2 regions of the Streptomyces sp. NPDC041784 genome follow, and region 2 is predicted to be linked to the other one. Evidence: predicted binding sites of a transcription regulator. Region 2 holds the regulator's gene; the other holds the start of a gene.
What was found. The regulator HspR, encoded in region 2, represses chaperone genes until heat shock. The targets are predictions, from matches to a motif close to TTGAGNNNNNNNNNCTCAA.

Region 1 (4,380 bases), on a different contig from region 2:
GGCGGGGTGCGGCGAGGCCCGGGCCTCCCTCACGAGAGCCCGGGCCCCGCCTTCTTCCGGCAGCGCCCGTCACGCCGCCACCGGAACCTCCGGCGACGCGCCGTTCACGGCGGGCGCGAGCGCCAGTTCCAGGACCTGGCGGACGTCGGTGACGGCGTGGACGTCCAGCTTCTGCAGGACCTCCGCCGGGACGTCGTCCAGGTCGGGCTCGTTGCGCTTGGGGATGATGACGGTCGTCACCCCGGCGCGGTGTGCGGCGAGCAGCTTCTGCTTGACGCCGCCGATCGGCAGCACCCTGCCGGTCAGGGAGACCTCGCCGGTCATCGCCACGTCCGTGCGGACCAGCCGGCCCGACAGCAGGGAGGCGAGGGCCGTCGTCATCGTGATGCCGGCGCTCGGGCCGTCCTTGGGGACCGCGCCCGCCGGGAAGTGGATGTGCGCTCCCCGGTCCTTCAGGTCGCCGACGGGCAGCTCCAGCTCCGCGCCGTGCGAGCGCAGGAAGCTCAGGGCGATCTGCGCCGACTCCTTCATCACGTCACCGAGCTGACCGGTCAGGGTCAGGCCCGCCGCGCCCGTCTCCGGGTCGGCCAGCGACGCCTCGACGTAGAGGACGTCACCGCCGGCGCCGGTGACCGCGAGGCCCGTCGCCACGCCCGGCACCGCCGTACGGCGCTCGGCCGGGTCCTGGGCGGACTCGGGTACGTGGTGCGGCCGCCCGATCAGCGCGCGCAGGTCGGCGGCCGTGATGGTGAACGGCAACTCCCGCTCGCCCAGTTCGTGCTGGGCGGCGACCTTGCGCAGCAGCCGGGCGATGGACCGCTCCAGGGTGCGCACGCCGGCCTCGCGGGTGTACTCGCCGGCCAGCTTGCGCAGGGCGCTCTCCTCGAGGACCACCTCGTCCTTGTCGAGGCCGGCCCGCTCCAGCTGGCGCGGGAGCAGGTGGTCCCGGGCGATGACGACCTTCTCGTCCTCGGTGTAGCCGTCGAGGCGGACCAGCTCCATCCGGTCGAGCAGGGCCTCCGGGATCGCCTCCAAGACGTTGGCGGTGGCGAGGAAGACGACGTCCGACAGGTCCAGCTCCACCTCCAGGTAGTGGTCCCGGAAGGTGTGGTTCTGCGCCGGGTCGAGGACCTCCAGCAGGGCGGCCGCCGGGTCGCCCCGGAAGTCGGATCCCACCTTGTCGATCTCGTCCAGCAGGACCACCGGGTTCATCGACCCGGCCTCCTTGATCGCGCGCACGATCCGGCCGGGCAGCGCACCGACGTAGGTGCGGCGGTGGCCGCGGATCTCGGCCTCGTCGCGGACGCCGCCGAGGGCGACGCGGACGAACTTGCGGCCCATGGCGTGCGCGACCGACTCGCCGAGGCTGGTCTTGCCGACGCCGGGCGGGCCGACGAGCGCCAGCACGGCACCGCCGCGCCGGCCGCCGACGACCCCGAGGCCCCGCTCGCCGCGGCGCTTGCGCACGGCCAGGTACTCGGTGATCCGCTCCTTCACGTCCTCCAGGCCCGCGTGCTCGGCGTCGAGGATCGCCTGGGCGCCCTGGATGTCGTAGGCGTCCTCGGTCCGTTCGTTCCACGGCAGTTCGAGGACGGTGTCCAGCCAGGTGCGGATCCAGGAGCCCTCGGGGGACTGGTCGCTGGAGCGCTCCAGCTTGTCGACCTCCTTGAGGGCGGCCTCGCGGACCTTCTCGGGCAGGTCGGCGGCCTCCACGCGGGCGCGGTAGTCGTCGGACTCCTCGGCCGAGTCCTTGGAGTTCTCGCCGTTCAGCTCGCGCAGTTCCTTGCGGACGGCCTCCAGCTGGCGGCGGAGCAGGAACTCGCGCTGCTGCTTGTCGACGCCCTCCTGGACGTCCTTCGCGATGGTCTCGGCCACGTCCTGCTCGGCGAGATGGTCGCGCAGTTGCTGGGTGGCGAGCTTCAGCCGGGCCACCGGGTCGGCGGTCTCCAGCAGCTCCACCTTCTGTTCGGTGGTCAGGAACGGCGAGTAGCCGGAGTTGTCGGCGAGCGCGGAGACGTCGTCGATGGCCTGGACGCGGTCGACGACCTGCCAGGCGCCGCGCTTGCGCAGCCAGGCGGTGGCCAGCGCCTTGTACTCCTTGACCAGGTCGGCGACCTGCCCCGGGAGGGGCTCGGCCACGGTCTGGTCGATACGGGTGCCCTCGACCCAGAGTGCCGCGCCCGGGCCGGTCGTCCCGGCCCCGATCTTCACGCGCCCCCGGCCGCGGATCAGCGCGCCCGGGTCGCCGTCGGCCAGCCGGCCGACCTGCTCGACAGTGCCGAGCACACCGGTGCTCGCGTACGTCCCGTCGATCCGCGGCACCAGCAGCACCCGGGGCTTCCCGGGCTCGGACCGTGCGGCGGCCTGGGCGGCCTCCACCGCGGCGCGCACGTCGGTGTCGTTGAGGTCCAGCGGAACCACCATGCCGGGGAGTACGACCTCGTCATCAAGAGGCAGTACGGGCAGGGTGAGCGATGTGGACGTCGAAGCCATGATCTCCCCTTCGGCAGTCAAGTTGAGCTATGCCGACTCAATGCATGGGCGGCTCCGGATGTTCCCGGGACCGCCGCCCGTTCGCTGTGGGCGATCACGGAGCGGGAAACCCGCCCACCCCCACCCGATCCGCCCCCTTCTCCCGACCCCCTCCTCCCCGCCCGCTCCACACTCGCCTCCATCCTCCCCTCCACACCCCTTCCCTATCCCGCCCACTTCCGGCATTCACCCCCAAGTCGCCGCACTCCACGACCACAATGCGCGTATGACCGATGACTGGAAGCGACGACTGGACGCCCTGCACGAGGAGCTGATCCGGCGGGACGACCCGGTCGCCTGGGTGACGGAGGCGGACGCCGTCGAGGCGTCCCGGCGCTACCCGCACCTCGCGCTGCGGGGGCCCGTCTTCGGGGTGGCGGCCCGGGACCCGTCCGCCGCCGCACCGTACTGGCGTCTGCTGAAGCCGGTGGTGGACGGCATGCCCCAGCGGGCCAGGGACTCGCTGAACTCGTTTCTGTGGCGCATGGCGAAGGACGGCACCGACGACCCGGCCGCCCGGCGGGAGCTGCTCGCGGCCGTCACCGTGCTGGACCGGGAGCCGGCCGACGAGGTCACGGCCCTCGGCGTGCGCTACCGGGTGGTGCGCGGCGACGAGTTCGCCCGGACCGGCGACGACGGGCTGGAGCCGCCCCGGCCCACCGACCCGGAGGCCATGGACCCCTCGTGGAACGAGCGCGCCGGCACCCCGTCCCCGGACCTGGACTTCGTGCTGGACCCCGGCCGGGACGAGGGGCCGATGGCCGGTGCCCTGCGGCTGGGCCTGCGCGACTTCGTCTATACGGGTGACCGCTTCCCCGCCGGCGTGCGCGCGGACTCCGCGCGGGCCGTCGTCACCCACCCGGAAGTCGTCCGGCTTCGCGGTGGTCGAACGCACGGACGAGGGCTGGACCCCGTGCGGGCCCGTGCTGCCGACCCCGCACGACGCGCGCCGCTCGCCACACGACGGGATGGCCGGCGTCTGGGCGATGCTGTACCGCTTCGACGAGGAGAAGAGGGCCCGGTACGCGCGTGCCGCCGAGGCGTTCCGGGCGGCGGTCCGGGCCGACGAGGCGAGCGTGGCGGACCGCCTGTTCCGGCCTGTGCTGGGGCGACCACGGCTGGCTGCGCACGTCGGTGCCGTACCGGCCGAGCCTGGAGGTGCCGTTCCTGATGTCCTGGCCGGCCGGCGGACTGGCGCGCGGCGGCAGGGACGACCGGCTCACCGGTCACGTCGGACATCGCCCCGACGTTCCTGGCGGCGGCCGGCGTCACCCCCGACACCCCGCACGACGGGCACTCCCTCCTCGACCCGCGCAACGACCGGGAGCACCTGCTGGCCGAGTGGTGGTGGAACCGTCAGGACAAGGTGCCGGTGCACACCTGGGCGTCGTACATCGGGAAGAGCGAGCAGTACACGGAGTACCACCGCGGCCGCCTCGGCACCGACGGGCGGGCGCGGGGCACCGGCGAGATCCTCTTCCGGGAGTACTACGACCTGCGCGCCGACCCCTACCAGCTCACCAACCTGCTGCACGGCGCGGACGCCGGGCGGGAGACACGGCTCGGGATCCCCGCGCCGGCACGGAAACTGACGGCGGCCAGAAACGGCTGACGGCGGCCAGGAGGGCTGACCGCGGCCAGGAGCGCTGACGGCGACTAGGAAGCGGCAACCGCGGCGGCGGTGACGGTGTGTCCGCGTTCCGCCGCCCAGCGCCGCACCCACGGCCAGGTCCCGATCCCCACCCCGAGGGCGATGAGGTGCCCCCAGTTCGTCATCGGGTCGGTGAAGGCGAGCAGGTCCTGCGCGAGCATCGCGCCGAAGGCGGCCAGCACGGGCAGGCGCAGCCA
Region 2 (4,380 bases):
CCACCCCTGAAGACGCCGAGCCGAAGGCCGCCGCCTCCCCCTCCGGGGAGGGGGCGGCCCCGGCCGGGGACGCGAACCAGACAGCCGGTCTGGTGGCCCAGCTGGACCAGGTGCGCACCGCGCTCGGCGAGCGCACCGCGGACCTCCAGCGCCTCCAGGCCGAGTACCAGAACTACCGCCGCCGGGTCGAGCGTGACCGGATCGCGGTCAAGGAGATCGCCATCGCGAACCTCCTGACCGAGCTCCTGCCCGTGCTCGACGACATCGGCCGCGCGCGGGAGCACGGAGAACTCGTCGGCGGCTTCAAGTCGGTGGCGGAGTCCCTCGAGACCGTCGCGGCGAAGATGGGCCTCCAGCAGTTCGGCAAGGAGGGCGAGCCCTTCGACCCGACGATCCACGAGGCCCTGATGCACTCGTACGCGCCCGACGTCACCGAGACGACGTGCGTGGCGATTCTCCAGCCCGGGTATCGGATCGGCGAGCGGACCATCCGCCCCGCGCGGGTGGCGGTCGCCGAGCCCCAGCCGGGTGCGCAGACCGTGAAGGGCTCGGACGAGGCCGAGACGGCGGCCGACGACAAGGAGAGCGGTGGCCCGGACGAGGGCTGAGCTTGAACCGACGCGGAAGGAGGGACGTCGAGGATGAGCACCAAGGACTTCATCGAGAAGGACTTCTACAAGGTCCTCGGCGTCCCCAAGGACGCCACCGAGGCCGAGATCAAGAAGGCGTACCGAAAGCTCGCCCGCGAGTTCCACCCGGACGCCAACAAGGGCAACGTCAAGGCGGAGGAGCGCTTCAAGGAGATCTCCGAGGCGAACGACGTCCTCGGTGACCCCAAGAAGCGCAAGGAGTACGACGAGGCACGCGCCCTCTTCGGCAACGGCGGTTTCCGCCCGGGCCCGGGCGCGGGCGGCTCCTTCAACTTCGACCTGGGCGACCTCTTCGGAGGCAACCCCCAGGGCGGCGGCAGCGGCGGCGGCTTCGGCGGCGGTATCGGCGATGTCTTCGGCGGCCTGTTCAACCGCGGCGGAGCGGGGACGACCCGTACCCAGCCCCGGCGCGGGCAGGACATCGACACCGAGGTCACCCTGACCTTCACGGAGGCCATCGAGGGCGCGACGGTTCCGCTGCGCATGTCCTCGCAGGCCCCGTGCAAGGCCTGCTCCGGCACCGGCGACAAGAACGGCACACCGCGCGTGTGCCCGACCTGCGTCGGCACCGGCCAGGTGGCACGGGGCTCGGGCGGAGGCTTCTCCCTCACCGACCCCTGCCCGGACTGCAAGGGCCGCGGCCTGATCGCGGAGCACCCCTGCCTGGACTGCAAGGGCAGCGGTCGCGCCAAGTCGTCCCGCACCATGCAGGTCCGCATCCCGGCCGGGGTGACGGACGGGCAGCGCATCCGGCTGCGCGGCAAGGGCGCACCGGGCGAGCGCGGCGGCCCCTCCGGTGATCTGTACGTCGTCGTCCACGTCGGCGAGCACCCGGTGTTCGGCCGCAAGGACGACAACCTGACGGTGACGGTGCCGGTGACGTTCGCCGAGGCGGCCCTCGGCGGCGAGATCCGGGTGCCCACCCTGGGCGGCCCGTCGCTCACCCTGAAGCTGCCGCCCGGCACCCCCAACGGCCGCACCATGCGGGCGCGGGGCAAGGGCGCGGTCCGCAAGGACGGCAGCCGCGGCGACCTTCTGGTCACGGTCGAGGTGAGTGTCCCGAAGGACGTGACGGGGAAGGCTCGTGACGCGCTCGAGGCGTATCGCGAGGCGACCGCGGACGAGGATCCGAGGGCGGAGCTGTTCGAGGCCGCGAAGGGAGCATAGGGATGGACGGCCGTCGACGTAACCCGTACGAACTGACCGAGGAGACCCCGGTCTACGTCATCTCGGTGGCGGCCCAGCTGTCCGGCCTGCACCCGCAGACGCTGCGCCAGTACGACCGTCTGGGGCTGGTGTCCCCGGACCGCACCGCCGGCCGGGGCCGCCGCTACTCGGCCCGCGACATCGAGCTGCTGCGCACCGTCCAGCAGTTGTCGCAGGACGAGGGCATCAACCTGGCCGGCATCAAGCGCATCATCGAGCTGGAGAACCAGGTCGTCGCGCTCCAGTCCCGGGTCGCCGAACTGGAGTCGGCCCTGGACGGCGCGGCGGCGGCGATGCAACAGCGCGAGGCCGCGGTCCACGCCTCCTACCGCCGCGACCTGGTCCCGTACCAGGAGGTCCAGCAGACCAGTGCGCTGGTGGTGTGGCGGCCGAAGCGGCAGCCCGAGCAGTAGACACACCCATCCCGCTCAAGAGGCCCGCATGCCGACGAACTGTCGGCATGCGGGCCTCTTCGCTGTCCTCCGGGCCGTCAGCGGCCGACCCAGAAGTCCAGCGAGGAGCTCTGCTCGCCCTGACGCCCGTAGGCGTCAACGGCGTACACGGTGACCGTGCACGGCCCGTTGTAGGGCGGCGTCCAGGAGATGGCGCCCGTGGTCGACAGCCTGGTGCCGCTGATTCCGCAGGCGCCGTCGATCTCCCAGGAGTACCCCTGCAACACCCGCCCCTCCTGGCCCGTGCCGGGCGCGGCCGTGACCTGGATGGCGGACCGCGCGGGGATCCCCGTCGAGACCAGCGTCAGCAGTGGTGCGGCCGGGCCGGTCGCGGTGGCCGGCGAGAGCCGGTCGACGACCGCCTCGGCGGAGGGCACCGACTCCAGGCCCGTGGCGTCGACGGCGGCGACGTAGTAGTACGCCTTGCCCTGCGGGGCGGAGGTGTCCTCGTACGACGTCGTGGAGGTGCTGCCCAGCAGCGACCAGGCGGCCGTCGCCGACGTGCGCCGGTAGACACGGAAGCCCGTCGCGTCCGCCGCGTCCGAGGACCAGGTGACGAGAGTCGAGGCGTCCGAGGGAGCGCCCTGGACGCCGGTCGGGGCGGGGACGGCGGAGGCGGTCGGGCGGGTGACCGTCACCGGCGCGGAGGCCGACGCGATGTTGCCCGCGCCGTCGACGGCCTGCACGGTGTAGGAGTACGCCGTCCCCGGCTCCGCCAGGGCATCGGCGTACGACGTGCCGAACACGGTCGCCGGCCCGTCCTGGTCCTGCTGCCCCACCGGCGCGCCCCACACCTCGTAGTGGTGGACGTCCTTCGACGAGGACGCCTGCCAGGTGAGGGAGCTGCCCGCGGTGGTGCCCGTCCCGGCGAGGCCGGTGACCTGGGCCGGCGCGGTCCGGTCCACGGTGACGACGGACTTGTCCGCCGAACCGGCCGACTCGTTGCCCGCCTTGTCGTAGGCCCGCACCTCGTACAGGTACGTGTCACCGGTCACCGGCAGGGTCGCGTCGGTGTACGTGGTGGCGGTGGTGGACGCCAGCCGGGTCCAGGTGGCGACACCCTGCGGCCGCCGGTAGATCCGGTACCCGGCGAGGTCCATCTCCTTGTTCTTCGCCCAGGTGAGCTTCGCCGTGCCGGTCGCCGGGGCGTACGTCACGGTCGGCCCCGTCGGCGCCAGCGGCCGCACCTTGTCCACGGTCGCCGAAGTCCGGGGGGCGTACCCGAACTTGACCTTCGCGTTGCCGTTCTCCCAGTTGACGTAGTCGACGCGGAGCGTGTGCTTGCCCTTGGGGAGGGTGAGGTTGAGGGTCTTGGACGCCGTCTTGCCCGTGTCCGACCACAGCGTGATCTTGCGGACGCCGTCGACGTAGACCCGTACGTAGTCCTGAACCGTCACGGACAGTGCGAACGGGCCGCCGGAGCCGAAGTCCCGCGTCACGGTCCAGCGGACGCCGAAGTTGTTCCTGGGCAGGCCGGAGGCGGGGGCCCCGGCGCCCCAGTTCTCGTTGACCGTGGAGTCGCAGTCGGTCTTCTTCGGTGTGCCGGAGAAGGAGGTGTTGGCGAAGAACTGGCGCTTGTAGACAGGGGACGTGCAGGTCGTCGCGGCCGAGGCGGTGGGGGCGGTCACCGTCGTGAGGAGGCCGCCCGCCGTGGCGAGTACCACCGCCGCGGCCGTGGTGGTGCGGGATGCGCGGATCATGTTCTCTTTCAGGGCTCGAGGATCACGTGGTCGGCGCCGGGCAGCGACTGCGTGCCGTCGGCGTAGTGGGCGATCACCCAGTAGAAGTGGGTGGTGCCCTGCGAGGCGGTCGGGTCGTCGTACGAGCGGTCCGGGGTGGTCGCCAGCTGCTCGTACTCCTGGGTGAGCGGGTTCCAGCGGAGGACCTCGTAGGAGGCCGCGGACTCGTCGTTCCAGGAGACGTGCACGTGGCCGCCGCCCTCGTCGCGTGCCGCGACGGTGAGCGGCGAGCCCTCCGGGGTGGCGACGGACGGGGTCAGGTCCAGCTCGTCCACGACGATCGCGTGGGCGGTGCCCGTCGACCTGAAGCTGGAGTTGCCGGCCTTGTCCCGG

Region 1: the regulator HspR is predicted to act here: its motif matches at 2,516-2,534, upstream of lon (endopeptidase La).

What each region holds. Positions count from the first base shown of each region.
Region 1 is NZ_JBVJAB010000004.1:132,764-137,143, forward strand. Features, by position in the region: gene lon (endopeptidase La) at 70-2,493, opposite strand; partial or broken gene ACZ6D7_RS10025 (DUF5954 family protein) at 2,759-3,629, shown strand; gene ACZ6D7_RS10030 (hypothetical protein) at 3,899-4,144, shown strand; gene ACZ6D7_RS10035 (rhomboid-like protein) at 4,189-4,380, opposite strand, start outside.
Region 2 is NZ_JBVJAB010000012.1:45,985-50,364, forward strand. Features, by position in the region: gene grpE (nucleotide exchange factor GrpE) at 1-608, shown strand, start outside; gene dnaJ (molecular chaperone DnaJ) at 642-1,817, shown strand; gene ACZ6D7_RS25360 (heat shock protein transcriptional repressor HspR) at 1,820-2,269, shown strand; gene ACZ6D7_RS25365 (PA14 domain-containing protein) at 2,347-4,008, opposite strand; gene ACZ6D7_RS25370 (fibronectin type III domain-containing protein) at 4,017-4,380, opposite strand, start outside.